3 regions of the Ferdinandcohnia salidurans genome follow, and region 1 is predicted to be linked to each of the others. Evidence: riboswitches for the same ligand, from Rfam matches in the RefSeq annotation. Region 1 holds a riboswitch; each other region holds the start of a gene.

Region 1 (10,432 bases):
TTTTGCAATAAAAATTAAAAATATACACCCAACGTTTTATAAAATTTTACGCCGTGCCTATTTCACTTTCCTTAAATGAATTCCGTATTTTAGATAAGGTACTGCTGATTTGATCATTTCCTCTGGGCTGACATTATCCGGATTTCTTCTCCACTCTACAGAAGCCCCGTACATTCCCCAACTCAACATGACTGATGTAATTTTCAAGGTATTTTCGTCATCTGTAGGATGCTGTTTCTTTAACATTTTATAAAAAATGACTTCAAGTTGGTCCCGGATAATACGGGCAATCGTATCCTCATAACCACGGTGGCAGCGATTTGATAATGACAACTGAAAATTAGTGATTGCTTTAAAAATGATGCTAAATGTTTCTTCATTTAATTCACTTTGTTGATAGGACTCACTATTTAAATTTATGAGCAAGACTTCTGATAAAACCTTTTCCAACAAGTCATAAATATCCTCAAAATGATAATAAAAGGTTGCCCGATTAATCATGGCTTCCGTAGTGATGTCTTTTATCGTAATGTCTTTAAATTCCTTTTTTCCTGAAAGCTCAATGAATGAATCCATAATTAATTTTCGCGTACGTAAGACTCGCGGGTCTGTTTTTTCTTGTGTCATTTCATTCTCCCCCTCCCACTTTTCCAACAATTTTGGCGATGTGTTGGATATCCGACAAATCAAGTCTTCTATTGGTATATATACTTTCCATTATCCACTAAACTGAAAGTACAAAGCAAACAAAATGGGACGGGGTTACTTGTCCCAGGAAAAATATGGTGGGACGAGGGACCTGTCCCCTTGACCCAAAAAACTAAAGTGAGGGAATTCTTATGACAAACAATAATAATTTAATGTGTGATTTGGAAACTGGTGTTTGTGGTGTAGCAGGAGACGATGACATGGAAGTAATTGATTTTAACCAACCAAAGAAAACGATTGATTTGTATTATGTGACAGATCCTATCTGCTCACATTGCTGGGCGCTTGAACCAACTTTCCGTCGTTTCAAAGAGCAGTATGGACATTATTTCAATTTCCACACCGTCTTAGGTGGATTACTTGAAAAATGGCATGGCGGGCCTGTTGATCCAGCAAACGGAATTCATGGTCCTGCAGATGTTGCTGGCCATTGGAGAGAAGTTGGGGAATATTCACGTATGCCAATCGATGGATCATTGATGATTGACAATCCCGTTCAATCTTCCTTCCCACCGTCTCGTGTGTATAAAGTCATTCAAAAGAATCACGGTGATGACAAAGCAAATGAATATCTCCGCCATGCAAGGGAAGAATTATTTGCCTTCAATAACAACATCGCTGAAAAATCTGTGATGATTGAAAATGTCAATCATTTAGGTTTAGATGGAGAAGCCATTGTAAAAGAAGCAGAATCTGAAGTTGGCCAACAATTATTAAACGAAGACTTTGCTCTTGCAGCGAAACTTGGTGCCAGAGGCTTTCCAACAATAATTATGGTAAATGAAGAAAACAAAGGCGTTAAAATTGTAGGTAGCCGTCCATTGGATTATTACGTTTCCGGACTATCGAAAATAACAGGCGAAGATGCACCGCAAGCAAAGCAGCAACCTGCACTATCTGACTTGCTTGAAAAAGAAATTCTTTTTGCAAAAGAAATTGAAGTGATGTACGATTTGGAACCTTCTGCACTTCAAGCATTCATTGAGAACCAATTAAAGCCAGGCACGTTTGAAGAAAAAGAACTCCTCGGCGAAAAATACTTTGTGAAAAAATAATGGGACATAGGGACAGGTACACTGTCCCAGTAAGAAATATGGGACGAGGGACCCCTCGTCCCACTAATATGCCCATTTCCCACTGATCGTTCCCTCCATCGACACTGGTGCATTCATGTCGACATAGAATAGTACAGCTGTTGTATCCGCTACTCCAGTTATTGAAGGTAGAGGCTCCTCTAAATCTGTAACAGCTTCCTTTTTTTTAATCTGAAAATCCCCAACAGTAAGCTCACCATCTACAACATATAAAAATGGTGATAAGCCTTGGTAAACAGGTATTTCTAACTGATCCCCTTGCCTCAAATGCGCATCAAGAATATAGACATTTTGTCGAACCTTCAGTGGCGCTTTACTTTCTTCAGGTCCTACCATGAGATACCAATCACGGTTTCGAATGGGCTTTTCATGAAATTGAATCGTTGGTTCGAGATCGGATTCATAGGGTCGAACAAAAATTTGGAGCATTTCGACTTGATCATTTTTCACTTTTTCCTCATGCCAAAAGCTCCGACCCGCATTCATCATCATTAAGTGCCCAGTCGTTATCGGAACCTCTATCCCAGTTGAATCCTTATGATGCATTGTACCACGCCATACATAACTCAAAATCTCATCGTTGACATGCTCATGCATCTTTATCGTTAATCCTTTTTTCATCACAGCATGGTCGATAATACTTAACGAGCCGAACGCAAAATCTTTATTCTCCTCTAAAATATCGCCAGGCTGAATTCTTGTGATTGTAAATGGACCCTTGTATGGTTGCCAATGCTTTTCGGCAGAAAGTTTTTGTAACATTGAAAGGTCACCTTTTGTCCTTTTTGTATATTATAACAAACCCTACTAATCGTTTCTTGTTCGAGAGCTTTTACTTTGCATATAATGGAAACTAAGTAAACCTTGAAAATATTTTTTACCCCCGTATCTTTTCATACCCTTTTATTCGTTTATAAAATAGAGACGCGCTGAAGGAGTGATTGTTTTGCATAGTAAGCTTTGGAATGGTTCAGAGGACTTTAGAGAACAGAAGGAATTTTTTACTGAGGAACAACTTCATGATCTCTATCCGCTGCTCCGACGATATTGCCAGTTTATATCCCAAAACAGCTGGGATGGAGAAGATCTCGTGCAGGAATCCTTGATTAAGGCTTGGAAGCATTATAGGCACCAGCCTACAATCTCTAAAGCACTCTTGAATAAAATAGCCCGAAATGTATGGATAGACACAGTGCGAAAACGAAGCAAAGAGTCTCTTGAAGCTATTACTGATGATGGATATGATGAATCCCTGCAAATGGAGAAACGCTTCGAGGCTGTACAACAGCTTATGAGTAAGCTAACACCGAAGCAAGCTGTCATTTTTGTTTTAAAAGAAGGGTTTCAGTTTCAACTACTTGAAATAGCTGAACTATTAAACACAAATGAGACTGCTGTGAAAGCCGCCATGTATCGTGCAAAACAGAAAATGGAGAAGAAAGAAGAAATTCCACTTATCGAGCAATATTGGACAGAGGAAGATCGTGAGCAGATTCAAAAAGTACTATATGAATCTTTAAACAAGCAAGATCCATCCATATTAATCAGGACGATACCTTCTATCCATTCTTTATCGAAAAACACAAATCCAACTTGTTCTATGCAAAAATCACGATCCTACAAATTTCCTTCAAGCACTGTCTCTATGGCTATGGCTGCATAATAAGATGCAAGCGAATAAGGAGGAAAATAATTTGAATTCGATACCATATGTAATTGAACAATCCAGTCGTGGGGAACGATCGTATGATATTTACTCGAGGTTATTAAAAGATCGGATTATTTTGATTGGTGACGAAATAAATGATTCTGTTGCCAATAGTATAGTTGCACAGCTATTATTTTTAGCAGCTGATGATCCCGATAAAGATATTTCCCTTTATATTAACAGTCCCGGTGGCTCTACTTCTGCTGGTTTTGCCATTTTTGATACGATGCAATATATTAAACCAGATATTAGGACCATTTGTACAGGTATGGCTGCATCCTTTGGTGCCATGCTTTTGCTAGCCGGAACAAAAGGAAAAAGATTTGCCCTCCCAAATAGTGAAATCATGATCCATCAGCCGTTAGGTGGGGTGCGCGGCCAAGCAACTGAGATTGAAATTTCCGCAAAACGCATCCTTAAGCTTCGAGAACATACCAATCAAATCATTTCAGAACGCACAGGTCAACCAGTTGAGAAGGTAGCAAAGGATACTGATCGGGACTATTTTATGAGTGCAGAAGAAGCAAAGGAATACGGGATAATTGATGGAATAATTAAATAACCATCTTTATAGAAAAAGCGAATACCACTCTCAAATGGTAATCGCTTTTTACCTTTTCAGGATTTGTTATGCAGCCTTTATTTTTTTACCTTTATTTCGTTCAAATCTTGGAAATCCAATTAGAATGGCAATAATACCACATATTAAAATTGCAATTGGATAATAGGAATATGCCAAAATGCTTAATGGCGAAATTGCCGCCAACCCTGATGCGACAAGCATTTGTCCTCCATATGGAACAAGCCCTTGCCAGCTACTCGAAAATATATCAAGAATACTTGCAGATTTTCGTGGATCAATTTGGTATTCATCAGCAATATTCTTTGCCAATGGACCAGTGATAATAATAGAAATTGTGTTGTTAGCAGTAGCTAAATCTGTGACACTAACCAATCCAGCAATTCCAAACTCTGCCCCTTTTTTCGTTTTAATTTTACTCGTTACAAAGTTTAGAAGCCATTGGATACCACCGTTATGCTGGATAATGCCAATCATACCTCCGATTAAAATCGCAACAATGGCTAAATCCTCCATATTAATAACACCTTGGGAAACAGCTTTTATAAATCCAGTCAAGGTGTAAGAACCATCAACTAAACCAATAATCCCTGCAAAAATGGTCCCACCTAGAAGAACAATTAAGACATTCACTCCCAGTAAAGCAACAATTAGGACGGCTAGGTATGGAACTACTTTAATAAACTCATATGAGTAATCTCCTAAAGTTTCAACACTATTACCAGCAGTAACGAACCAAAGAATGATTGCAGATACGATAACGGCAGGTAACACAATCAGAAAGTTAGTTTTAAATTTGTCACTCATTTTCGTTTGCTGTGTTCGTACCGCTGCGATGGTAGTATCAGATATCATCGAGAGGTTATCTCCAAACATCGCCCCACCAATGACCGTTCCCATTGCTAAAGCCAGCGGTATCCCAGTTTGTTCTGCAATGCCAATACCAATTGGAGCAAGTGCGGCAACCGTTCCCATTGATGTCCCCATCGATAGAGAAATGAAACAACCGACAACAAATAATCCGACCATTAATAGATTACTAGGAATAAAAGTTAACCCCATATTTACGGTAGACTCAACTGCCCCCATGCCTTTTGCAGTTTCAGCAAATGCACCAGCTAAAATAAAGATAACCGCCAACAGCATAATGTTGGGGTGACCAGCACCTTTTGTAAATATATCAATTTTCGTTGATAATTTTTCCTTTTTATTCATTATTAATGCAATGGCAGAAGCAATAATAATCGCAACATTTAATGGCATATTTGAAAAATCACCGGAAATAGCTCCAGTGCCGACAAATAATAAGACAAAAATTAATAATGGAAACAACGCAGAGAAGCTTCCTTTTTTTACATCTTCCATTTCTACCAACTCCTTTCATTTTAAAAGATGAAATCAGTGCATCGTCATTCCACCCGTAACATTTATCCCTTGCCCCGTCATATAATCCGAGTATGTTGAGGCTAAAAACACAACAACATTTGCGATATCTTTAGGTTCAGCCGTTCTACCTAGCGGAACCTGAGAACAGTCCTCCTGCCTTATTAGCTCAGCATTAAGCCCTCTTAACTCACCGCCTATTACTCTTTCCTTACGCTTCATGTCAGTTTCTACGATGCCAGGACAAACCGCGTTCACATTGATTCCATCTTGAGCCAATTCAATTGCCATTGTTTTTGTAAAGCCTAATACAGCATGTTTGGAAGCAACATAACTTCCCATTAATCGGTACCCATTTTTACCCGCTTGCGAGGATATGTTGATAATCTTTCCACCTTGCCCTTGCTTTTTCAGGATTCTTGCGACGGCTTTACTGAACAGGTATACTCCTTTTGCGTTCACGTCCATCACAAGGTCCCAGTCTTCTTCTTTTATATCTACGGAGTAATCCATTTTTGAAATTCCGGCGTTATTCACTAAAATATCTAAACGCCCAAAATGCTCCATTACTTCTTGAACCGCTTTTTCAACCTGTGCGGCTATTGTAACGTCTGCCTGGAAGTAAACTAACTTTTCATTGGAATTTTCCGCATTAAATTCTCTATCCACTACAGCTACTTTAGCCCCACACTCTAAAAATGCGTCCACAATCGCTTTTCCGATACCTTGGGCACCGCCAGTTACAATAGCTACTTTTCCTGTTAAATCCATACAATACATTTTAGTATCCTCCATGCCTTCATAAAAAAAGTATTCGCGTCTGATTACTTGGTTTTATCCTGTAAAAGGAACAGGTACACCGTCACACCTGCTAATGCAGTTGGACGAGAGCCCCGTCCTTGTTTCCTTTATCCCCAAATTTCTTTTGAGATATCTACAATGTATTTCAATTTCGCCCATTGCTCTTCTTCAGTTAAAATATTTCCGTGGTGCGTCGAAGCAAAACCACATTGCGGGCTGATACACAAATTTTCAAGTGGTACAAATTGTGATGCTTCTTTTACACGTGCGATAATATTCTCTTTAGATTCTAATTCTCCACGCTTTGATGTAAATACACCAAGAACAACGCGAGGGCCATTATTTGGGATATACTCTAATGGAGTGAAGTCCCCCGAACGATCGTCATCATACTCTAAGAAAAAGCCATCCACTTTTTCTTTCGCAAAAAGAGTAGGAGCAATTTTTGCATAGCTTCCTTCGAATGCCCAGTTAGAACGGTAATTTCCACGACAAAGGTGGGTCGTAATTGTTAAATCTTCCGGCTTTCCCTCTAATACGCCATTAGCCACTCTTAACGCTAATTCGATTAATTCTTCACGTGTTGAACCACTATCATTAAAAGGGATCTCCGGTGCATTGAGACCTGCTATGTAAACATCGTCTAGTTGTAAATAGCGGCAGCCTGCCTCATAAAAGGCTTTAATGGCATCTCGATATGTTTGAATAATATCATTCGCATATTCCTCAAGATCAGGATAGATTTCCTTGTTACGGATTCCAGCATTAAACAATTGATTCGGACTTGGAATGGTTTGCTTTGCAATCGCACGGTCACCCACGATTTCTTTAAATTCAATGAAATCTTTAACATGTGGGTGCTCAGGATTAAAGGAAATTTTCCCAATAACTCGCACGTCGTATCTCTCGGTCTCTTCTTCCTTGAACTTAAAGCCATGGTTCGGAACATAGCCCTCTACTCCATTCAAATGCTCTAAGAAATCTGTGTGCCAAAATCTCCGGCGGAACTCGCCATCTGTAACGGCATGTAAGCCAATTTCAATTTGTTTATCTACAATCTTTTTAATTTCTTCTGTTTCAATATCATGAAGTTCGTGTGCTGAAATTGCTCCAGTTTGAAAATCTTTTCTTGCCTGATGAATTACTTCTGGACGTAATAAACTTCCTACATGGTCTGCACGAAATGGAGCCTTTACTAACGTTTTTGTCATTTTAAAACCTCTCCTACCTTTTAATTTTGGGACAAGGGACCTGTCCCTCCGTCCCACACAAAAAACCCTCTTCTTGCAAATAAGAAGAGGGTTGGATAGACATATGAAGTCCCGCTCTTCTTATCTTCTAGCTTGTTGCTACTGGAATTGGCACAGTACTTAAAAAAGTCTGTTGCCGAGGCTTCAAAGGGCCAGTCCCTCCACCTCTCTGGATAAGAAAATTCGAAATATTAAATTATGAATTAAACTTTACGCTCAAATGTAAAATTTGTCAATAGTAATTTTCCAAATAAACCTTTGGTATCGACTTGTTGTGTACTTCTTACGCTCTACGACTTTTTAGTGTTTTTCCAATTAATCTCACTTATAAAAGTAGATCCCAAGATTAAGATGCCACCGACTATTTGTATGAGGTTCATACTTTCATTTAAGATAATGGCAGCCATGATTACAGCGGAAATGGGGTCAATATAGCTTAATACGGCAATCGTTTGACCTTTTAATTTTTTTATTGCTGAAAAATATAATAGGTACGCAACCCCTGTGTGAATGATCCCAACCATTAGTAATAGACTGATTGACTGTAGACCAAGTCCTGAGTAATTCAGGCTTTGCGTAGCTAAAACGTATGGAAACAGTACAATCGAAGCCATTGAAAGCTGCATAATGGTAGTTTCAAAATCTGATAGGCCTTTGATAAACTTGTTGATTAGAATCATACTTGCGTAAAAAGCTGCAGCGAGTAAGCCATTCAAAATGCCTACAGGATGGTTGTATGTTCCTGCCGATGTTTCAGCACCTGGATTAACAACTAAAAGCAAACCTACAAAGGCGAATACAATGCTAGTTCCCTTCATCCAAGTCCATTTTTCTTTCAATAATAGCGGTGCCAAAATCATAACAAACACTGGGGCAAAATAATAGCTTAGTGTAGCATTCGAAATAGTTGTATATCGATAAGATTCGAATAGAAAAATCCAGTTGAAGCCCAACGCTGCCCCGGATAAAAGCAGTAAGATAAGATTCCGTTTTGACATTTTCAATGAAAACTTTTGCTTTACTAGAAAACTGGCACCAATTAAAAACAAACTTCCAATTGTCCCCCGAAATAAAGCCATTTCGCTCGAAGAAAGATCAATATTCTTCACAAACAACCCAATACTACCAAAAATCAGCATTACTCCTATAAAAATAAACTTTGCCTTCATATCCCTACTCCTATTTATAGTCCCGCCCTCTTCCCCTATGTGGCAAAAGAACAGGCACAAAATGTCCTAAAACTAAATGAAACAGAAAATCTCTAATATGAGATTCTCTGTTTCACATGTTACATTGCTTTATTTAAATTGTCAGCCTATATTTTTATTTCCTGAATCTTTTACGTAAAAAATCTTAATCTCGTAATCTGTCCCTCTATAGATGAATCGGTCCCTGTGGTCCAACTGGAACACCGATTAGGTACCAAATCACTGCAATTATGATCCAGAATATACCGAAGAATACCGTGTATGGAAACAATCCAGAAATCAATGTTCCTAACCCAATATTTTTATCGTATTTTTTCGCAAAAGATAATAATAGTACCAGATATGGAAGCATTGGGGTAATAGGATTTGTAATCGAATCTCCCACGCGGTAAATGGCTTGTGTAAAGGCCGGGTGGTAATCCAAATACATAAACATCGGTACAAAGATTGGAGCAAGAATCGCCCACTTTGCTGATGCACTTCCAATTAGCAGATTTACAAATGCAACAAAAATAATGAACAAAATGATTAACGGAACACCTGTTATCCCTATATCATTAAGGAAGTTAGCCCCTTTAATCGCAATGATTGGACCTAGATTACTCTCGCTAAAGAATGAAAGTAATTGTGCGGCAAAAAACACTAAGACAATGTAAGGTCCCATCGTGCTCATCGATTTTCCTAAAATATTTCCAAAATCTCTTGAACTAGTAATTGTTTTGGCACCAAGTCCATAGAAGAAACCAGGAATAAAGAAGAAAATTGTTAATAATGGTACAATCCCTGAAATTAATGGGGATCCATCGATAATCGAACCAGTTTCCGGATTACGTAAAATGCCATTTTCAGGAATAATCAGCGCCAATAAAACAATTACATAGACAGCTGTAGATATTCCTGCCCATTTTAGTCCGCGACTTTCATCTAATGAAATGTTTTCAATTGCCTCAATTTCACCTGTATATTCCCCAAATCTTGGAATCGTAAATTTATGCGTGACCCATACAGAAACAAATAACAGGACAATTGCTGATACCGCGATAAAATAATAGTTCATAGCAGGATTTGCTACATAATTTGGATCTACCGTCTGAGCAGCTGGACCGGTAAACCCAGCGACAAGTGTATCAGACATGCCAATAATGAAGTTTGCAGCAAATGCTCCAAGTGTGGAGGCATATGCCATAATGAGTCCCACGAGTGGATGATATCCAAAAGCCATTAATACGCTTGCTGCGAGTGGCGGCAATACAATTGGACCTGCATCACCAGCTGCGTTTCCTACAATCGCAATTAAAATAATGATTGGAATAATTAGCTTTTTTGGAGTCGTTAAGACCGCACGCTTCATAATCGTTGAGAAGAATCCGCTATTTTCAGCCATTCCAATCCCAATCATCATAACAAGAACCATACCAAGTGGAGCAAAAGCGGTAAAGTTCGTCACTGAATTTAGTAAAATTGCAACTAGACCATCCCCAGTTAAGAGATTAATAGCCTCCACCGCTTCTCCTGTCGTGGGATGTGTTGCTGATACATTGAATAACGATGCAATATAAGATGAAATTAAGGTAATGGCACAAAGAATAATAAACAATACGATTGGATCAGGTAGCTTATTCCCTGCGTACTCAATCGAATCCAGCATTCGATTAAAAAATGTTTTATTTTTTTTCGTTGTAGTTTGCGACATACTATCT
Region 2 (10,432 bases), on a different contig from region 1:
CCGCAAACCCCACTCTCCAGCCTGCCATATTATAGGTCTTTGAAAGTGTGTAAATTTCAATACCAATATCTTTGGCACCTTCTACTTCTAGAAAACTAATTGGCTTTTTCCCCTCAAAACCGATTGCACCATATGCAAAATCATGTACCACACAAATATCATGTTCTTTTGCAAAAGAAACCGTATCTTCAAAAAATTCCTTAGTTGCTACAGCCCCTGTAGGGTTATTAGGATAATTTAAAAACATCACCTTTGCTTTTTCAAGCTTCTCCGAATCAATTTCTGTATAATCTGGTAAAAAGGCATTTTCCTCCTTCAGAGGCATATAGGACATTTCAGCTCGCGCAAGTTCAACACCAGACCAATAGTCTGGATATCCAGGGTCTGGAACTAGTGCAACATCACCTGGATTTAAAAGGCATTGTGGAATCTCTACCAATCCCGCCTTTCCACCAAATAAAACGGCTACTTCCGTTTCAGGATCAAGTTCAACACCATATTCGCGTTGGTAAAATTCAGCTGCTGCTTTCTTTAAGAATGCATGGCCACGAAACGGAGAGTACTTATGAAATTTAGGCTGGTCAGCAGCATTTTTAAGAGCTTCAACAATATGTTGAGGTGTTGGTTGGTCAGGATTCCCCTGTCCTAAATTTATAACATCATGCCCCTCGGCAACTACTTTGTTCACTTTAGCAACTAGTGATGCAAAAAACTGTTTCGGTAATTTTTGTAGGATTTCAGATTGTTGGAAATTTTTCATATCTACACCTTCTTTAAAATACTTGAAATATTAGTTGAAAATCATATATTGTTAGAGTTAACTTGTAAAGTATCATTTTTATGGAGGCAACCAAATGAATCTAAAAATTGCATGTATTCAGTATGATATCCAATTCGGAAAACCGCAAGAAAATTTTGACCGAATTTCAAAAGAAATAGAAAATACAATGAATCAAGACAAACCCGATATGATTATCCTTCCAGAGCTTTGGACAACTGGATATGATTTAACAAGATTAGATGAGATTGCTGACGAAAATGGCGATGAAACAAAAACGTTTATCAAAGCATTAGCAAAACAATACTCTGTAAATATTGTCGCAGGCTCTGTAGCTAAAAAGACAGAGCAAGGTGTGACAAACACAATGTTTGTCTTTAATCGAGACGGAGAATTGCTTAGTGAATACAGCAAACTACATTTATTCAAGCTCATGGATGAGCATTTGTATTTACAGGCAGGCGAAGCAAAAGGTGATTTTACCATTGAAAATGTACCAGCAGCAGGTGTCATTTGTTATGACATTCGCTTCCCGGAATGGATTCGTGCACATACAGCTAGCGGCGCTGAAATTTTATTCGTGGTAGCGGAATGGCCACTCCCTCGTCTTGAGCATTGGCGGACACTGCTTCTTAGCCGCGCCATTGAAAATCAATGCTATGTTGTTGCATGTAACAGTGTTGGTAGTAATCCTGATAACGTATTTGGGGGACATTCAATGATTATCGATCCATGGGGAACCATTATTGCGGAAGCCGGTACCCAAAGCACAACATTAGTTGGGGAAATCGACCTAAACAAGGTTCAAGAAGTGAGAAAACAAATCCCTATTTTCCAAGACCGTCGCCCTACTTTTTATTAATCGTTAAACTAAAATGTATATTGACAATTATGTATATTCATTGTTATGATTTTTATCAGTATTATAAAAATTTAAATATCGTTGTTTTATCTCTTATCAAGAGCAGGCAGAGGGACTTGGCCCGATGAAGCCCAGCAACCGACCGTAAAACCATCGTAAGGTGGGGCGCTATTTTTTCTAGCGCTGGGGAAACCCACAAGGCACGGTGCTAATTCCAGCAGGAAGTGTAGAACTTCTTGGCAGATAAGAGGTGCGAAGCCGTGTCTTCAAGCCTCTTTCTATGAAAGAGGCTTTTCTGTTTTTAGAGAAGCCTCCAAACTACTAAATTAATACTTCTGGAGGAATATAAAATGGCAGTATCATATCAATCGATTTACGAACCATTAACAGAAAGCGCGGCGGTGGCATTGGCCCTTCGTTTAGGTTTGTTTGAAGAAGGAACATTTTTAAAATGTAGAGAAATTGGGGATGGAAATTTAAATCTAGTTTTCCATATCACCGAAGAAGAAGGAAATGGCATCATCATAAAGCAGGCTTTACCGTATGCAAAGGTAGTTGGTGAAAGCTGGCCATTATCACTAAAGCGTGCAACAATCGAAGCAAATGCATTATTAGCAGCTGCTGATTATGTACCAACTCTTGTACCAAAGGTTTATTACTCTGATGAGATTCTAGCTATTACTGTGATGGAAGACCTTTCCCACTTGCAGATCTCAAGAGCAGGTCTTATTGAAGGTAAAAACTTCCCGCTATTATCTGAGCACATCGGAACATTTTTAGCTAAAACATTATTTTACACTTCAGACTTTGGACTAGAGCCATCAAAGAAAAAAATATTGGTACAAAAATTTATTAATCCTGATCTTTGTAAAATTACGGAGGATCTTGTTTTTACTGATCCATTTTTCGATATCGATACAAACAGTTTCGAAGAGGAATTACAGAAAGATGTTGAACAACTCTGGGCTGACCAACCACTAAAGCTTGAAGTTGCAAAATTAAAGCAGAAGTTCTTAACGCAAGCAGATGCTCTATTACATGGCGATTTACATACAGGAAGTATTTTCGCTAGTGAAACCGAGACGAAAGTTATTGATCCTGAATTTGCCTATTTCGGCCCACTCGGTTTTGATATCGGTCAATTTATTGCAAATCTATTATTAAATGCGATTTCAAGAGATTCTGAGTACCGTGAGCCATTATACGAACATATCGAAAGAACATGGGATGTATTTTCTTCAACTTTCTCAGACCTTTGGAAAAATGAAGCGGTTGAACTTTATCGTGATACGGAAGGCTATTTGGAATATGTTCTTGAGCAAACTTTTGAAGATGCAATTGGTTTTGCAGGCTGTGAAGTGATACGTCGAACAATCGGCCTTGCACATGTTGCCGACTTAGATGGCATTGAAAGCTATGAACAAAGAATTGCAACTAAACAACATGCACTTCGTTTAGGAAAAGAATTAATCCAAGAACGCAAGTCAATCAAGGAACCTGGAACTCTACGAAACTATGTAGAAAAAACTCACTAAGGAGTGACAACATGACCTACACAAAAACAGTTCCGCAATCCGTTCAGTGGAATGAAACACATATTAAACTATTAGATCAAACAAAGCTTCCGTTGGAGACTGTGTTTATCGACCTTTTTTCAATCGAGGATGTTTGGGAAAGTATTACCACTTTAAAAGTCCGTGGGGCTCCAGCGATAGGTATTACAGCTGCGTTTGGATTAGCTTTGTCTGCTCAAGGCTATGAGGTAACATCCTTAGATGAGTTCAAGGAAAGACTCCTAAAAGATAAAGAATACTTAGCAAGCTCACGCCCTACTGCTGTAAATCTAATTTGGGCATTGAACCGATTAGTTGCAAGTATCGAAGCTTCAAAGTCTGTGAATGAAGCTAAAACAACACTTGTTCATGAGGCGATTCGAATTCAAGCCGAAGATGAAGGGGTCTGTCGCCAAATTGGTGAAAATGCGCTTACTCTATTCAAAGATGGATTTAACGTGCTAACAATATGTAATGCGGGTTCGATCGCAACAGCTCGCTATGGAACAGCACTAGCACCATTCCATCTTGCAGCACAACATGGAATGAATCTATCAGTCTATGCATCTGAAACAAGGCCAGTATTACAAGGAGCTCGTTTAACAACTTGGGAACTCCTACAGTCAGGTGTGGATGTGACACTCATTACGGACAATATGGCCGCCCATACGATTTTGGAAAAAGGCATTGATGCCATCATCGTAGGTGCTGATCGAATTACTGCAAATGGAGATACTGCCAATAAAATCGGAACCTTCAATTTGGCGGTATTAGCAAAAACATTCGGTATTCCTTTTTATGTCGCAGCACCTCTTTCTACTTTTGATGTGACATTAGAAAGTGGAAAAGAAATTCCGATTGAGGAGCGAAATCCAGAAGAAGTGACTCATTTGGGTGGTGTTCGCGTCGCTCCAGAAGGGGTAAAAGTGTACAATCCAGCGTTTGATGTTACACCAAATGAACTTATTACAGCCATTATTACGGAAAAAGGGATTTTACAAGGCGATCTCAGAGCGGAAATCCATAAAGTGTTTGAAAAATAAAAGAAAATCCAGTGTGGAGGCACACTGGATTTTTTATGAGTTGAAAGCTCTTTATAGCACGCCTTCCAATTCCAACAGTTTTTCTTTTAAATCTGTTCGTGTACCAGTGTATCCCGTTAATGACCTGTCTTTTCCAATAACACGGTGGCATGGAACAACAATCGGAATTGGATTTTTCCTATTGGCTTGTCCAACCGCACGAACAGCTTTTGGATTATCAATGGCATTCGCAATATCCGCATAACAGCGAGTTTCACCGTAAGGAATATTCAAAAGTTCATTCCACACCTGTTCTTGAAACACTGTACCGCGAAATTTTATTGGGAAGCTGAACTTCTTTCGTTCCCCTCTAAAATATTCCTCGAGCTGATTTTTAATTTCTACAAGAGTAGCATCATCCGGAGCATAGGATGCATCGTACTTTTTATTAGCTACCTCCCAGTCCTCTTCAGAAAGCGAGATGTCAACTAATTCCATTTCTCGTGCAAGGATATAAATGGTTCCAAATATATCGGTTTTCATTTCACTATATTTATACATCACGCAGCACTCCCTTCTCTACTTTTATTTTACAAAACCCTGAAACATTTTGGAAATCCTTTATTTACAAAATAGTAAGCCAGTGCCTTGAATTTGCACTGGCTTTTCCCCGCCTTATAGTTTGAATCTAGTAATCATAGTGTTAAGTCTATTCGCTAATTGTGATAATAGCTCTGAATGGTCAGAAATTGTTTCCATCGTACTCGTTGTCTGTTGAACAGAGGCAGAAGTTTGCTCGACGCCTGCTGCTGACTGCTCGGAAACGGCAGCGATATTATCAATTGATACATTCATTTCCAGTGTATTGCTTGCAATTGTATCAAGATTTTCAGAAACCGTTTGGATCCGTTCTACCATGTCCGTAACCGCATCATAAATATCCTTGAAGGTTTGACCCGTTATTTGAATTTGCTTGGACCCTTCATCTACCTGGCTGTACCCATTTAATAAACCCTGAGCAACTGAGTTTGATTCGGTTTGAATACTATTTACAATTTCAGTTATGTCTTTGACTGAATGAGATACTTGTTCAGCTAATTTCCGTACCTCATCTGCAACAACTGCAAATCCCCTTCCATGTTCTCCTGCACGTGCTGCTTCTATTGCTGCATTAAGTGCTAACAGATTCGTTTGATCTGCGATATCTCGGATGACCTTCACAAGGGTTGAAATTTGCTTCGTTTGTTCGTCGAGTCCTTTTACCTTTTCAACAGAAAACTGCATGATGCTGTTTATTTTATTCATTTGCTCCGTTGAGGCACTCATATATTCATGGCCCTTTTTCGTCATTTCCAAGACGTTTTGAGACGATTCATTGATTTGAATTCCACTTTGGTTTGCTGTTTGAATTTTCTCAGCATAATCATCCATCATTTTAGCTAATTGCGTAGAGGAATTTGCTTGCTCTTCAGCTCCTGTCGACAACTCTTGAACGGTAGACGCAATTTGCTGACTCGCTGCTTTCACTTCACTTGATGAGATCATTAATTCGGAACTCTTTGTCGTTACTTGTTCGGAGACTGTTGTAATTTCACGAATCATTGATCGAAGGCTTTCATTCATTACATTTAATGACTTGCTGAGCAACCCTATTTCATCATGTCCTTTTACTTGAATGACATCGACATTTAGGTTCCCCTCCGCAATTCGATTCGAAATTCCAACCAATTTTTTAAGCTGCTTTCCAATATTTCGACCGATAATCACAAGGCTCAAAATAGCAATTATCGTCGATATGACAATTGAAACGAGTAAAACAATAGCTGTTCCAGTTACATTTGAATTTGCTACTGTAATCGCACGTTCACTTTTGACTTTCATGTTCGCTCGCAACTGGTCCAATTGTCTGACAGTATCCTTAATTATTTGTTCAGCTTCCCTGCTCGCTTCTATTGAACTTAACTTGTTCGCCGAAACAACCGCTGGAAAAACTTTTTCATCAAATAAAGTGGTGAGCTTTTGTTTATTTTCTCCAACCTTATTATAGTGCTGAAGCTCTATTGGTGTTAGCGAAGGTTCAAGTTCATCAGATAATTCGTCATATCGTTTACTTAAGTCGTGGAATGCTGTTACATGTTTTCCATTACTATCTTGTATGTAAATACTAATCTCGCTGCCTAGCTGGTTGAAAACGCTAGCAATTTCGGTAATCATTATGGATTGCTCTCCGCTTTTTTTCACTTCTTTCATTTCATTATTTACATGATACAGCTGTACAAAAATGATTAAAGCCGATAAACAAAATAAAAGAATGGTAATCGTAAATGCCACTCCATATTTATAGCCAATCTTCAAATTATGCCACCATGCGGCTAGTTTTGTAGGTGACTTTTTATGTACGTTTTTTTCCCGTTTTTCTCTTTTTGACCCCTTCAATTGCCTACCCCCTGCTTACTACGTTTCTCTATTTTAGATATTTCGACAAAATCTCTGTTACACTATTCTTTATTATAGTAGAAATTGTCGGACTTTGAAATGAATTCTGAGAATTAAACAAAGGAATATTCACTTGTATTTGGTGCAAATAGCCTCCTGTGGTAAAATAAATAAGTTAATCATAGTGTTTTTAATAAGGAGCAAGAGAATGAATATTGTTGTTAGTACGTTAAATGCAAAGTATATCCATACAAGCCTGTCCATTCGGTATTTAAAGGCTTTTGCGGCACCTGAATTTGATGTTACACTTGCGGAATATACAATTAAGGATCCAGCAATGAACATCGTTACTGACTTGTATCGAAAAAAGCCGGATGTTATCGGCTTTAGCTGTTACATTTGGAACATTGAAGAAACCATTAAAGTCATTAAAATGCTAAAGAAAATAAATCCGGAGCTAGTCATCATCCTTGGCGGCCCTGAGGTGACTTATGACGTTCACGAATGGCTTGAGCGCATACCAGAGGTTGATTATATTGTCGTGGGTGAAGGGGAAGAAACCTTTAAGGATCTACTCACTGCGATTCGTGATAATGAAAGTAAAGATGACATCAGTGGTGTCGCTTTCCGTAAAGAAGATCGCATGAAAATCAATCCACAACGAAATAAGCTCAATCTTAAGGATTTACCTTCACCATTTCGATTTGAAGAGGACCTCGAACAGTTATCAAAACGCGTAACATACATTGAGACAAGTCGTGGTTGTCCATTTAATTGCCAATTTTGCCTTTCCTCCATTGAAGTTGGAGTGCGCTATTTTGATCGTGAAAAAGTCAAAGACGACATTCGTTTCTTAATGGACCATGGTGCTAAAACTATTAAATTCGTTGACCGCACCTTTAATATTAGCCGAAGCTATGCGATGGAAATGTTCCAGTTCTTAATTGATGAACACCGTCCAGGTACTGTTTTTCAGTTTGAAATTACAGCAGACATCATGAGACCTGAAGTCATTGACTTTTTAAACAAAAATGCACCTGCTGGGCTGTTCCGATTTGAAATTGGAGTTCAATCTACAAATGACCTAACAAATGAATTGGTTAAACGTAAGCAAAACTTTGCGAAGCTGCAGCGGACCGTAATGATGGTAAAAGAAGGCGGAAAAATCGATCAGCATTTAGATTTGATTGCCGGTCTACCTGAGGAAAATTACCAATCCTTCCGAAAAACATTTAATGATGTGTTTGAAATGCGTCCTGAGGAACTTCAGCTTGGCTTTTTAAAAATGCTTCGTGGAACTGGAGTTCGAATCACTGCTGCACAGCATGATTATATCTATATGGATCACTCGCCTTATGAGATTCTAGGAAATAATGTTTTAAGTTTTGAGGACATAACAAGAATTAAACAGGTTGAGGATGTTCTCGAAAAGTATTGGAATGACCATCGAATGAACGAGACGGTAGAATTTTTGGTTACTCATAGTTTTGAGACACCATTTGATTTCTTCCAAGACTTTGGCACGTATTGGGACGAGCGTGGATGGTCTCGAATTGGTCACCAGTTAGAGGATTTATTCAAGCGTCTGTATGAATTTTTACAAGCGACAAACCAACATCAGCTTCCAGTTATCGAAGCTATCATGAAATATGATTATTTAAGAAATCAAAAATACAAGCCACGGAAGCCTTGGTGGGAGGACCTTGTGAGTAAACAAGATCGGGCAACCTTCTATCAGGAGGTCGTGGAAGACCCGAATGCTTTAGGTGAGGAATTTAGCAAACTGAAGCTTCAAGAAAAAGATTTGTACAAGCATACAGTTGTCGAAAAAATTCCATTTGATCTTGAGACTTATAAACAAACGGGAGAAATTAAATTACAAGATACGTATTTGCTCGTTTATTTTGATCCAATTGAAAGACAAGCAAAAGTGTATTCCCGAAAAGTTTCGTAAAGAAAGAGTCAGCGCTGCTGACTCTTTTTCGTACGTCCAGCTCCAACGCCTAGCCCCTCGAGGTCACAAGCAAATCCGTCAAGAAGGTCAAAGAGCAACCTTCTAGCTAGCTCGTCTTGTGCTTGTCGGACTTACACAGGACGTGTTGACATCGACGTTTGCCACAGGACGTGGCAGAAGTTAGTCGATGTTCCTCTTTCAAGGCGTTTTCGCCTTTGGGGTTATTCGCCAGTACTGTTTCCTTTTTTCGAATTACGATTTGCACCCTTCATTGGGTTTTCATAATCTGCTTCTGCTGAAAATTCTGTATCAGGCATACTTTCTTTTGGTGTAAAATTACTCTTTCTCGCTGCGTCAAATTTCACCTTACGTTTCATTTTTTTACCCCCTTTTCATCTGTAGTTTTCACCATGAATGTTACCTACATAAATGGTAAAATACACCTATCGATAAACTCACCATTTTATAAATTTTTGGTTGTTGCAAACACTATAGAAAATGGATATGTGAGGTGTATAAGATGACAAAAAAGAAAAAACAATCAGAAGAGATTGAATCACCAATTTTAGATGAAACGATGCCCCATCAAATTTCCGCACCATCCTTTAAAGGTACTGGAATTAAAATGGAGGAGCCGTTTGTAAACGAACATGGAGTGGTTATAGGCGATAGCCTTTATGACTCCCCAAATTCACCATTGAATAATTGGAGCGATGAAGTGGATCCAGAAATAATGGCCGGTGACCAATGGGTGCATCCGACAAACGATATCGGCTGGAACACAACCGAGAATCGTGAATTACTTGAAAGCAAAAAACAACCTAAAGGTGTTCCATTCATGCACCCATCACAAGACACTAGCTATGGAAACGACTAAGCAAAAGAGCACCCAAATCGGGTGCTCTTTTGTATTATCCAATTATTAGCCTTTCTTTTGGGTAATGATAATTTGCATCCTTTCCTTTTTTTCCGATAATGAAGATAAAGTTCAGGATACCGACCCGTCCGATAAACATTAATAACATAATCAGGATTTTTCCGAAATTACTTAAATCAGGGGTAATTCCCATTGATAGACCACATGTACCGAAAGCAGATGCTACCTCAAAGAAAATTTCCGTAAATGTAAAATCCTCAGTAATCGTTAATAAAAATACAGAGATAAAGCAAGTAAAAAAAGCAAAAATCGTGACTATAAGTGCTTTTCTAATATCATCTTCATGAATTTCACGTTTGAAGATTTTAATATTTTTGTTTCCTCTTGCAAAATGATATAAAAACAATATATTTATCGCAAATGTCGTAGTACGAATTCCCCCACCAACAGAACTAGGTGAAGCTCCGATAAACATCATGGCGCCTAAAAACAACAATGTAGGCTCCGAAAATTGATTTACATCCATCGTTGCAAGACCAGCACTTCTTGTTGTTGTCGATTGAAATAAGGAATAGAAGAAGGTTTCATGCCAGGCCATCCCTTTAAAGAAATGGTTGTATTCCAATAGTAAAATCATCAACGTACCAAAAACAACTAAGGATAAAAATGTAACAGTCGTAAGCTTCGTGAATAGTGAAAAACGATATCTTCCTTTCTTTTGAAAAAGAAAATCTTTGATTTCGACTAATACCGGGAAACCAATTGCACCTAAAATGATTAATATAATCGTTATAAATTGCACGAAATAATCGTTCGCATATGGCATTAAAGAGGTCCCTGTAATATCAAACCCTGCATTCGTGGTCGCACTAACAGCGGCAAAAATACCATGAATGAAGGCTGCCTCCCACGTATCAAAAAACTGCATAAAATAAAGACCTAAAATCAAA
Region 3 (10,432 bases), on a different contig from region 1:
GATATCATGGAGGAGCGGCAAACGCTCACCAGTATTACAACCAGCGCCCTCACTGGGATTGATGAGATTTTAAAAAAAGAAATGCCAGATCTCGTCTTAGTTCACGGTGATACGACGACGACTTTTGCAGCGAGCCTAGCCGCCTTTTACCATCAAATCAAAGTCGGACATGTGGAAGCGGGGCTCAGAACTCACAACAAGTACTCCCCGTTCCCGGAAGAAATGAACCGAAAAATGACAACAAGCATCGCTGATTTTCATTTTGCACCTACTAAAAAATCAGCTCAAAACCTGTTCGACGAGAACATTCCTGAGCACCAAATTTTTATCACCGGCAACACCGGAATTGATGCACTCAAATTAACGGTCAATCCAACCTACCAGCACCCAATCCTGAACAAAGTCGGAACAGACAAACTTTTACTACTCACAGCCCACAGACGTGAAAATCTAGGCGAGCCACTAAAAAACATTTTCAAAGCGATAAAACGAATCACGCAAGTCCACGATGATGTCCAAGTCGTCTACCCAGTCCATCTCAACCCAGCCGTAAAAGATTCCGCAACAACTATACTCGGAAACAATGAACGAATCCATCTAATCGATCCACTACCCGTACTCGATTTCCACAACTTTGCAGCCAGAGCACATCTGATTTTGACCGACTCAGGCGGAATTCAGGAGGAAGCGCCATCGCTCGGCGTACCAGTACTCGTCCTCCGAGATACAACCGAACGCCCCGAAGGCATTGAAGCTGGGACGTTAAAACTCGCAGGAACCGACGAACAATCAATCTTCACACTCGCACATGAACTTCTAACAAATCCGATCGAATATGAAAAAATGGCTCAGGCCTCGAACCCGTATGGTGATGGACATGCAGCAAAGCGAATTGTCCAAGTGGTACTGAACCATTTGAGGAAAAGTGAACTTACGCTTGGGTCACGGGGACAGGTCCCTTGACCCAGCTGGCGACCCAGGTCCCAACAAAACAGCCTATCTTTTGAGCAGGAGTTGCTCATGAAAGATAGGCTGTTTTTGTGTACATAAACATTATCCATAGACAAGTATTCATTCGACATACTAATAATTGGTTGTAAAATAGGATAATATACCCACTCTCGTGTTCTAGGACCTATGTAGGAGCCTTGACAACTATCACCTTGACCCCCCCTCCTCTCTCCTCCCTTAAAGACACCATAAAGACAATTTATCGACTTATTATGGACTGTCCCTGTTAGAAGGTGAACTATATAATTAGTTCAAGACTCGGAATTTTCACCAGGGAGAATACCAACAATTCTATTATTAGGGAGGTATGAGCCGTAATCACAAATTGTATACGCTACCATTTTTAATTCTTTTAAAACGAAGGGAGATCTACTATGGGGAAAAAACGTTATCGAAAGTTACTCTCAAGCTTCTTAATTATCGTGTTAATCACTAGTTTCTTTCAATTCAGTGTAAGTGCTGAAGAAAATCAAGACGAGACAGTGGTTGCAAAATTGAATGGTCGTGGTTTTAAAGAAGTGCAGAATTTGGGTACTCCTGCTACAGGTGCAGTTGTGACAGATGCGGTATTTGGAAAAGAGAATGGGAAGGATGTTGTTTACACAACAGCAAATGGAGGATTATTTAATGTTATTGATGTTAAAAACAATACGGTTCTCTTTAATGCCCAATTAGGAAAAGTAAGCCAGGTTTGGACACATATCATCGCTCCAGATGGAACGGTATATATTGCTGGATTAGCGGAAAAGAACGCGGGAGAACTTTGGAGCTATTCACCAGAAACAAAGTCAGTAAAGAACCTAGGAATTCCAGATGCAAGCCATCAATTCTGGAGCAGCACAACCGATGACGATGGAAATGTCTATATCGGAACATACAAAGAAAAGGAAGGTAAAATCTTCAAATACGACGTCGCTCAGCAAAAATTTATTGACCTAGGAAAAGTAGATGCTGAGGGCGACGCTAGTTATGTGCGATCGTTGACGTACCACAACGGTTATCTCTACGCAGGCCTGGGGGTTACCGGAAGTGTGTACCGCATCAACACGGAGACTCTAGAAAAAGAAAATATCACGAAAAATGTAGCGGATATCTTTGGAAAAACGCTCGAAGAAATGCAGTTTGCCTATGATATGGAGGTTGCTGGAAACTACTTATTTGTACGTTTTAGTGGTGTGAGTGCGATTTTGCTATATGATTTAACAACACAAGAGTGGGTTGATAGAGTAATAGGTGGTATAAAAGGCGATGGTTCTGAGGACGACTTTGGAGCTTTTGGATATTCACAATTAGCTGTGAATGATGGCAAAACATACGTAATTAACGAACGTCATATTTTAGAAGTGGATGTAAACACACTAGAAACAAGGGAAACGGGTATACGTTATCCTGCAGGATGGCGAGGAAGTGCATTCGTTGATTTTGGCGAAAATAATTCAGATTTACGTCTGATTACGGTAAAAAGAACCGGAGAAATTATGACAGTGGATTTGGACGCCCAAAAAATAATCGATTTACCTTTATCGATGAATGGGAATTTGCCGTTAGCTTTACATAGTCTTGGACTGGGACCTGATGGGAACCTGTACATGACGACCTACCCAGGAGGACCAAAAGGGGCAAGGTATAACACGAAAACAGGAGAAGTTACGACGTATTCACAGGGCCAAGCAGAAGGCATGATTGCCGGGAATGGCTCAGATATGTACTTCGGGATTTACTCCGGAGCATCGATTCAGAAGATGAATACTGATACGCTAGAAGTCAAAACGCTCTTCAATTTATATGATGAGTATGAACAAGACCGTCCATATATCATGAAATTCGAAAATGAAAAATTGTTAATTGGTACAATTCCATACTATCAAAAACTAGGTGGAACATTTACAATCTATGACCCTATTACAGGTGATAGAGAGACACACAGAAATGTAGTCCAAGATCAAAGTATTGTGGGGCTTGCTTATAAAGATGGAAAGATTTACGGATCTACTACAATTCGCGGTGGATTAGACATCGAACCAACTGCCAAAAAGGCAAAAATGTTTGTGTGGGATGTAGCAGGTAAGAAGAAAATTACGGAGTTTGAATTAGATTTCCCAGAATTAGATGCGCCACCAATGATCAGTGGGTTAACGTTTGATGAAGATGGATTGTTATGGGGAGCCGTTGACGGAATCTTATTTGCAATGAACCCGGATACGTACGAAATTGTAAAATCGAAAAACCTATATCCGAATATCAAAAATAGAGGAATGTGGAGACCGGTTCATATTTTATTTGGCGAAGATGGTCTATTGTATACGGATATTGGAGGAAAACTAGCCGTTGTAGATCCGAAATCAGACGAACTCAAGCATGTTAGCTTAATTGAAGCTGGACCTGAAGTTTCGTTTATTGAACTTGCCTATGATAACGAAGGTAACCAAAATATTTATTTTATCGACGGTGACAGTCATTATTTAAAAATGATTCCTGTCGTTGATGGCGGTAAACTACCTGTTAAACCTATTTACGAGACTGTTCCTGTTTCATTTGAAAATGCAGGGTTTGAAGGAACAGTAGGAGAAAACAATTCGATTCCGGGTTGGTCGTCTTTATTTAGTCTTTCAAGTAATGTATCGTACGGGATAACTGATGAAAAGGCCAAAACGGGAACCAATTCCTTAAAAATTACGGATAGCTCTCAAAATGAAACGGTGTTTGTCGTATCAGATCCGATTCCGGTTAAAGCTGGTGTTGAATATACCGGTACAGTTGAAATGTATTTAGAGGATGGCAGTGCAAGCTTCTTTATCCGTTATTTTAATGCAGCTGGTAAGCAAGTTGGGAGTGATGTGGATGGTGTTAACATCATTCATGTCAGAGGTGGTCATAAACAATGGCAAACTGTACGAGCAACGGTCACAGCACCTGAAAATGCTGTTTCTGCTAGATTATTTGGAGGGGCTTCAAACTTCTTTACAACGTCAGGCGCCTATTATGATGACTTCAAACTAACTTATGAAAAAGAAGTTCTGTTAAAAGAAGTTGTTCTTTCAGCAGGGGAAACAACGATACTCCAAGGTGAGGAAAGGGAAACTGACCTTTCTGTCCTCCATATAAACGGAGATGTAGTTAACCTAGATGAAGTTGATGTAGAGTGGGTAAGTAGTTCACCTCAGGTTGCTACGGTAGAGAACGGCAAAATCACCGGTGAAAATGCAGGAACTACTGAGATACAGGCAATTGTGACTTATCAAGGTGAAGAATACACATCAAACGCAATTACCGTGACAGTTAACGTCACCACATCTACATTAGCCAAGCAAATTGCGGAGCTTGCAGAATCAAACCAAATCGATCATTCACTAATGAAACAACTAACAAACCGATTAGACCAAGCACAGCACCATTATGACAAAGGCGATGCGCAACAAGCAAAGAAACACCTAGAAGACTTCACAAAACATCTAAATAACAGCAATGCTAGTAACGAAATTAAAGAAATGCTCACTAACAATGTAAACGCAATTTGGGAATAAGGTAAGACAGTGTCATAGCTACAAACCCCCATTTGGTTTCCGCCAAATGGGGGTTTGTTATGCTCAAAGATGACTTCAATATAGTAAAAACAAGTTTTAAAAATATCTGTACTAATTATGAATTATTAATTCAAACAAACGTTTGAATAGCAGCTTAATCAAGTAAGGGTCTGAAACTTGAATTTCAAACAAACATTTGATTAGTAGGATATTAAGTCCCTTGAAATAGTCTGTTTCAGCCATAATTTTCATAAAAATTCTATTTTAAAATATTAATGCTTCAATATGTGCATTCTTGTTTAAATGATTGGCTGCCAACCAACAACTCTACTTCTTTGAATAATCTTGCAAGTTATAGACTCGTTTGAAGCTTTCAGTTTGATTGCGTAGTTCATCTATAAACTTTTGGGCGATTAAGGAGATTGGGAGGCTCTTTTTCGTTACAATGCCGTGATATGAATAGGAATCGACTTCCTCTTCGATATAAATTGGTAGGATTTGATTACTTAATACATATGGATCGGATTGTACAGATACGTCACCGTAAAAACCGACTGCAAAGCTCTCGGAGATCACTTTTTTCATCGATTCTGAATTTCCGGAAGTGAATACAATATTGGGTTTGCCAAATTTCTCAAGCTTTTCACCCATAAAATAATTGGTCGCATAACCTTCATCAAAGAGAACAATAGGATATTGGACAATCTCTTTTAACGAGACAGTTCTCTTTTTTGCCAATGGAGAGTATTGTCCAACATATGCAATCATCTTGCTCGTTAATAATGGTTTAAAAGATAACCTTGGATCGATTTCTGAATCATGTCTCAATGATGTTAACCCTAAATCAATTTTCTCCTCTAGAACAAGCTGGTTTGTAAAGATGGAACCACCTTCGAATAACTTAATATGAACCTCAGGATATTGAATTTTAAAAAGGTTAAGTGCTTTAGGTAATATATTTAAACTAAAACTAGGTATTGCACTAATGGACAAGGAGCCAGATAGTTGGGAACTTTGAACACTTATCATTTCTTCTAATTCATTCACTTTACTTAATATGACTCTAGCTTGCTGGATGATAATTTTTCCTGCTTCAGTGGGCTGGGTTCCTAGTCGGGAACGAGTGAAAATTTTTAATTTCAAATCCTTTTCTAAACTCGCAATGGATTGACTAATGGTCGGTTGGGTAATTTGAAGACTTTCTGCTGCATGAGAGATTGATCCCGTATCAGCTATTTCGACAATATACTTTAGTTGTTCAAGTTTCATAGGAGCCTCCTCATTTAATCCGAAAGTATATTATTAGCACAATAGTATTTTAATATAATAATTGACGAATAATTTTAAATCTTCTAAAACGTCATTGACAATAATAACATTATCATGTAACTTTATAAACTATATATATAAATTTAATATTTAATCTCTTATCTAGAGTAGCGGAGGGACTGGCCCGATGAAGCTCGGCAACCACTCATGTTTCGACATGAAAAGGTGCTAATTCCAGCAAAACATTATGTTTTGAAAGATAAGAGGGGACGGACGTTTCATATGCTCATATGCCTCTCTTTCTTTTGAAAGAGGGGTTTTTCGTTTTTTTAGATCATTTTTTAGAAAAAACAGGATTCTTAAGCAATGCAGGTATATATAGTAATTACCTATGGAAGTATAAAAAATTTTGAGTATACGGAATATTCAATCATATGATTTAATCAAACTAAACCCGTTCCCTGTTAAATAGGAATAAACTGGGAATTAATTGGAAGGAGAGAGTAGATTGAAAGCAATCCAAGTATACAAGAACTTCAAAGTAAACCTTACGAATGATAACAAAATCTTAATTGTCACCTTTGATAGGCCACCTGTAAATGCTTTAACTCAAGAAAGCTATGAAGAGCTTAGCGCGATCGTTGAGTACGTGAATGCTCATAATGAAATTTGTGCGGTGGTTCTAAAGGCTGAAGGAAAGGTCTTTTGCGCAGGTGCGGATGTTAAAGTATTAGCAACGTATACACCCGCAGATGATGTCGTTCGTCGACCAAAGCTTCGTAAGGTTTGGGAGGATTTGTATCATTGTTCTGTCCCTGTTATTTGTGAGCTAAATGGAGCTGCTGTTGGAATGGGTGCAGTATTAGTAGGGTGCTCGGATGTTATTATTTCATCTGAAAAGGCATATTTCGCAATACCAGAAATTAATATTGGGCTGGTTGGAGGAGCGAAAGGTTTATCAAGGATTTTACCCTATCAAAAAATACGGACAATGGCTCTGACTGGTATGAAGTGCACTGCCCAAGATGCATACCAATTAGGAGCGATTGAAGCGATCGTTGATGAGAGTGAACTGAGCAGTAGGGTCATGGAATATGCTGAAACCATTGCAAGCAAAGGGTACAAAGTAGTAAGAAAGTGGAAGGAAGCATTATTACTTACAGAGCAGGTTGGAATAAAAGAGGGAATTATGCTGGAACAAACTCTAAATCTAGACTTGGCAAAAGTGAAGTAGCATTGGATTTTATTAAAAATGACGTATTGGAAGGTGTGTAAATCTGTGAGACCGTTAAGTGGAATAAGGGTGTTAGATTTTACCCACTATATTGCAGGACCTTATTGTTGTCAAACGCTAGCCGATCACGGTGCGGAAGTTATAAAAATAGAACCTATTAATGGGGAGCCTTCAAGGGTAGCTGAGCCTATCTATAACGATATTAGTATATATTTTGAAACGATGAATCGGAATAAAAAGGCACTATCTCTCGATTTAAAATCGAAGGAAGGGCAAGAAATAATAAAAAAGTTAATTGAAAGCGCTGATATTTTAGTAACGAATTATTCAGTAGGTGTTCCTGAAAAACTGGGAATCGATTATGAGACGATTTCTAACATTAATCCCAAAATTATAATGGTTCATATTACGGGATTTGGTTTAACGGGGGCAAACAAAAACAAACGTGCTTTTGATGGAATGATTCAAGGGTTAAGTGGAGCCGCTCATTTAACAGGAGAACCAGACGGGCCTCCAATAAAATCAGGATTATTCATTGCCGACCATATCACTGGATTGCAAGGTGCTAACGGCGCACTGCTTGCGCTTCAAGCTAGGGAACGTACAGGTAAAGGGCAATTGGTAGATGTTGCAATGCTTGATTCTATGGTATCCATGTTATTTGAAAATTTATCACTCGTTAGTGTGCTTAAGGAAAATCCGATGCGAATTGGAAACCGCAGCAGAAATGTATTTGCAACTACCTTTCCGGCAGTAGATGGTTATGTATATATTGCGGCTCTTGCTCCGAAAATGTGGAGTGAATTTTGCAAAGTGATCGGACGTCCCGAATGGGGGAGTGAGACTTCACCTTACTACACCGTGAATGGGAGACTTGATAACTATGATGAGCTTGAAAAGCGAATATCGGAATGGACATCAAGTAGGACGGTTTCCGAAATTGTTGACTTACTAGAAAATGCATCAGTCCCTTGCGGAAAAATCAATACGATTGAGGATGTACTTAAAGATGAACACTTACGTAATCGGGATATGCTAATTGATATAGAAATCAATGACACAAAAGTAACAGTTCCAGGTGTAGTCGTCAAACTATCCGATGAGCAAAGTGTATTAAAAAATCGATCTCCTGAAATTGGTGAGCACACAAAGGAAATTTTACAAGAAATAGGTTATTCTTCTTCAACTATTGATGCCCTTCATAAACAGGGGGTAATTTCCCGAAAGAAAGATCCTACAAAAACTATTTAAAAATATCAAAGGAGCTACAAGGTTTTACTTATTATAAATGGATTCAAAAAAATGATGAAAATAAGAAGAGGGGGAAACAAGATGAAAAAAAGATGGTTCATGTTGGCAGTAGCTTTGATTTTTGTATTGCTAGTAGGCTGTTCAAAGTCAGAGGAAACAAAAACTTCGGATGAAGGCAAAAAAGAGGATGATAGTTTTCCAGAAAAGCCAATAACACTAATTGTTCCTTATGATACTGGTGGTAGTACAGACACATCTGCACGGGTATTGGCTGAGGCAGCGTCCAAGCACCTACCAAATCAAGTATCAATCGTTGTTGAAAACAAACCAGGTGGTTCCTCAACTGTGGGATTAACACAATTATTTAATGCCGAACCGGACGGCTACACAGTTGCGGTAACAATGGAAACGGGTGTTGCAATCAAAACACATACCGATGAATTGCAATACGAATGGGATAGCTTCGAAGAAGTACTTCGACTTGTATCAGCTCCTCAATTATTGATTATTCGTGAAGATGCTCCGTGGCAGGACTTTGGAGAATGGTTAGAATATGTAAAAGCCAACCCTGGAAAATTTAAGTATGCACATTCAGGAGTAGGCTCGATTGGCCACCTAGCAATGGAAGAGCTTGCTTCGAAAACAGGTATTGAAATAGTTGGTATCCCATATAGCGGCGGTGGACCTTCTATGCAGGCACTTCTATCAGGAGAAGTGGATGGTGCCATAGGTAATCCATACCAAGTAGATGACACGATAAACCGAATTCTTATAGATACAGGTGCTGAAAAAAGTGAGTTATTCGAAGCTCAAATATTAAAAGATTATGGAATTGATAGCGGAAATACACCTTGGATCGGACTACTTGCAACACCAGGTGTACCTGAGTCAAGATTGGATATCATCCATCAAGCGTTTAAAAAGGCTCTCGAAGATCCAGAAGTAAAAGCTAAGCTAACAGATTTAGGGCTTGCACCTTATTATGCGGATAGTGATGAGTTTAGAGAAGTAATAAAAGATCGATATGATAAAAACAAAGTAATTCTTGAAGCGATTGGTGCGATAAAGTAAAAGGAATTTAGCTCATATCGAAGGGGCTGTTCTACAGAAGAAGTGCATGAACTATTACTCTATATCTAGGAATGTATAAAACATATACCAAGGGGTATCGAGCATTAGGTGGAGCGCGGAAACTGTAGAACAGCGTTTTTAATGAACTGATGGAGGTGCGAGATGACGATAAAACGATCTTCTTATCTAGTTTTACTGCTACTAATAGTAGTTGGAGTTGTGTATATCAAAACGGCGATTGACCTGAATGGTGGAACAATTTCCGATATAGGAGCAGGTTTTTTTCCTATCATTCTCGGAAGTTTATTAATTATTTTATGTGTAGTTAGTTTCATTCAAAGTGTATTGAAAACGAATGATAAAAAATTGGATTTGCCAAATCTACCCTTAATATTAATTACTATCGGAATATCGGCATTATTTATTATAAGTTGGAACTGGTTTGGCTATTTTTATATAAGCCTCGTTGTATACCTCTTAGCATTAATGACCGTTTTTTATAAGGAAGAGTTGAGAAATAAAAGCAGACTCTTGAAAAATATCTTACTATCATTATTCATTACGGGGTTAATCTATTTTGTTTTTGATTACTTGTTAGGATTAAGGCTTACTTAGGAAAGGTGTCATATAAAATAATCTAGATTCAAGGAGTTGAAGCTATGGAGTTTCTTAATTTTGACTTTTCTTCATTATTTTCTCTTTCAACCCTATTCGCAATTATATTAGGAACATTTGTAGGAGTATTAATAGGTGCTTTGCCAGGGTTGGGTGCAGTGCTAGCACTTGTACTAATGCTCCCGTTGTCATACTCAATGGATCCCATGGCAGCTATCCTCCTATTATTAGCCACCTACCAGGGTGCTGAATACGGTGGTTCGATATCCGCTGTTATATTAGGTATTCCAGGTACTCCGGCGGCTTTGGTAACTGTATTTGATGGTAATGCCATGTCAAAACAAGGTAAACCTGGAAAAGCCATTGCCTATTCATTAACGGCCTCCGTAATTGGTGGTTTAGCTGGTGGGTTAGCACTGATTTTCTTATCTGGTCCACTAGTAAAATTTGCTTTATC

Evidence for each region. A riboswitch is a leader RNA that binds a small molecule or an ion and turns the genes downstream of it on or off. The one in region 1 is predicted to bind S-adenosylmethionine.
Region 2: linked by a shared signal. The riboswitch ahead of mtnK (S-methyl-5-thioribose kinase) and the one ahead of ACFSFW_RS18225 (5-methyltetrahydropteroyltriglutamate--homocysteine S-methyltransferase) in region 1 are both predicted to bind S-adenosylmethionine.
Region 3: linked by a shared signal. The riboswitch ahead of ACFSFW_RS16105 (enoyl-CoA hydratase-related protein) and the one ahead of ACFSFW_RS18225 (5-methyltetrahydropteroyltriglutamate--homocysteine S-methyltransferase) in region 1 are both predicted to bind S-adenosylmethionine.

What each region holds. Positions count from the first base shown of each region.
Region 1 covers NZ_JBHUEK010000026.1:1,494-11,925, reverse strand. The annotation lists gene ACFSFW_RS18260 (TetR/AcrR family transcriptional regulator) at 58-627, opposite strand; gene ACFSFW_RS18255 (DsbA family protein) at 840-1,763, shown strand; gene ACFSFW_RS18250 (pirin family protein) at 1,827-2,564, opposite strand; gene ACFSFW_RS18245 (sigma-70 family RNA polymerase sigma factor) at 2,749-3,465, shown strand; gene clpP (ATP-dependent Clp endopeptidase proteolytic subunit ClpP) at 3,470-4,072, shown strand; gene ACFSFW_RS18235 (Na+/H+ antiporter NhaC family protein) at 4,139-5,455, opposite strand; gene ACFSFW_RS18230 (SDR family NAD(P)-dependent oxidoreductase) at 5,489-6,253, opposite strand; gene ACFSFW_RS18225 (5-methyltetrahydropteroyltriglutamate--homocysteine S-methyltransferase) at 6,382-7,485, opposite strand; SAM riboswitch class I at 7,603-7,704, opposite strand; gene ACFSFW_RS18220 (DMT family transporter) at 7,815-8,693, opposite strand; gene ACFSFW_RS18215 (AbgT family transporter) at 8,899-10,425, opposite strand.
Region 2 covers NZ_JBHUEK010000008.1:98,419-108,850, reverse strand. The annotation lists gene ACFSFW_RS06430 (pyridoxal phosphate-dependent aminotransferase) at 1-760, opposite strand, end outside; gene ACFSFW_RS06425 (carbon-nitrogen family hydrolase) at 855-1,640, shown strand; SAM riboswitch class I at 1,731-1,890, shown strand; gene mtnK (S-methyl-5-thioribose kinase) at 1,991-3,175, shown strand; gene mtnA (S-methyl-5-thioribose-1-phosphate isomerase) at 3,187-4,236, shown strand; gene ACFSFW_RS06410 (methylated-DNA--[protein]-cysteine S-methyltransferase) at 4,288-4,776, opposite strand; gene ACFSFW_RS06405 (methyl-accepting chemotaxis protein) at 4,891-6,651, opposite strand; gene ACFSFW_RS06400 (B12-binding domain-containing radical SAM protein) at 6,860-8,605, shown strand; gene ykzP (protein YkzP) at 8,827-8,982, opposite strand; gene ACFSFW_RS06390 (DUF3905 domain-containing protein) at 9,126-9,482, shown strand; gene ACFSFW_RS06385 (TrkH family potassium uptake protein) at 9,517-10,432, opposite strand, start outside.
Region 3 covers NZ_JBHUEK010000025.1:346,409-356,840, reverse strand. The annotation lists gene wecB (non-hydrolyzing UDP-N-acetylglucosamine 2-epimerase) at 1-963, shown strand, start outside; gene ACFSFW_RS16115 (FIMAH domain-containing protein) at 1,386-4,535, shown strand; gene ACFSFW_RS16110 (LysR family transcriptional regulator) at 4,863-5,804, opposite strand; SAM riboswitch class I at 5,960-6,070, shown strand; gene ACFSFW_RS16105 (enoyl-CoA hydratase-related protein) at 6,313-7,038, shown strand; gene ACFSFW_RS16100 (CaiB/BaiF CoA transferase family protein) at 7,084-8,289, shown strand; gene ACFSFW_RS16095 (Bug family tripartite tricarboxylate transporter substrate binding protein) at 8,371-9,360, shown strand; gene ACFSFW_RS16090 (tripartite tricarboxylate transporter TctB family protein) at 9,523-9,975, shown strand; gene ACFSFW_RS16085 (tripartite tricarboxylate transporter permease) at 10,020-10,432, shown strand, end outside.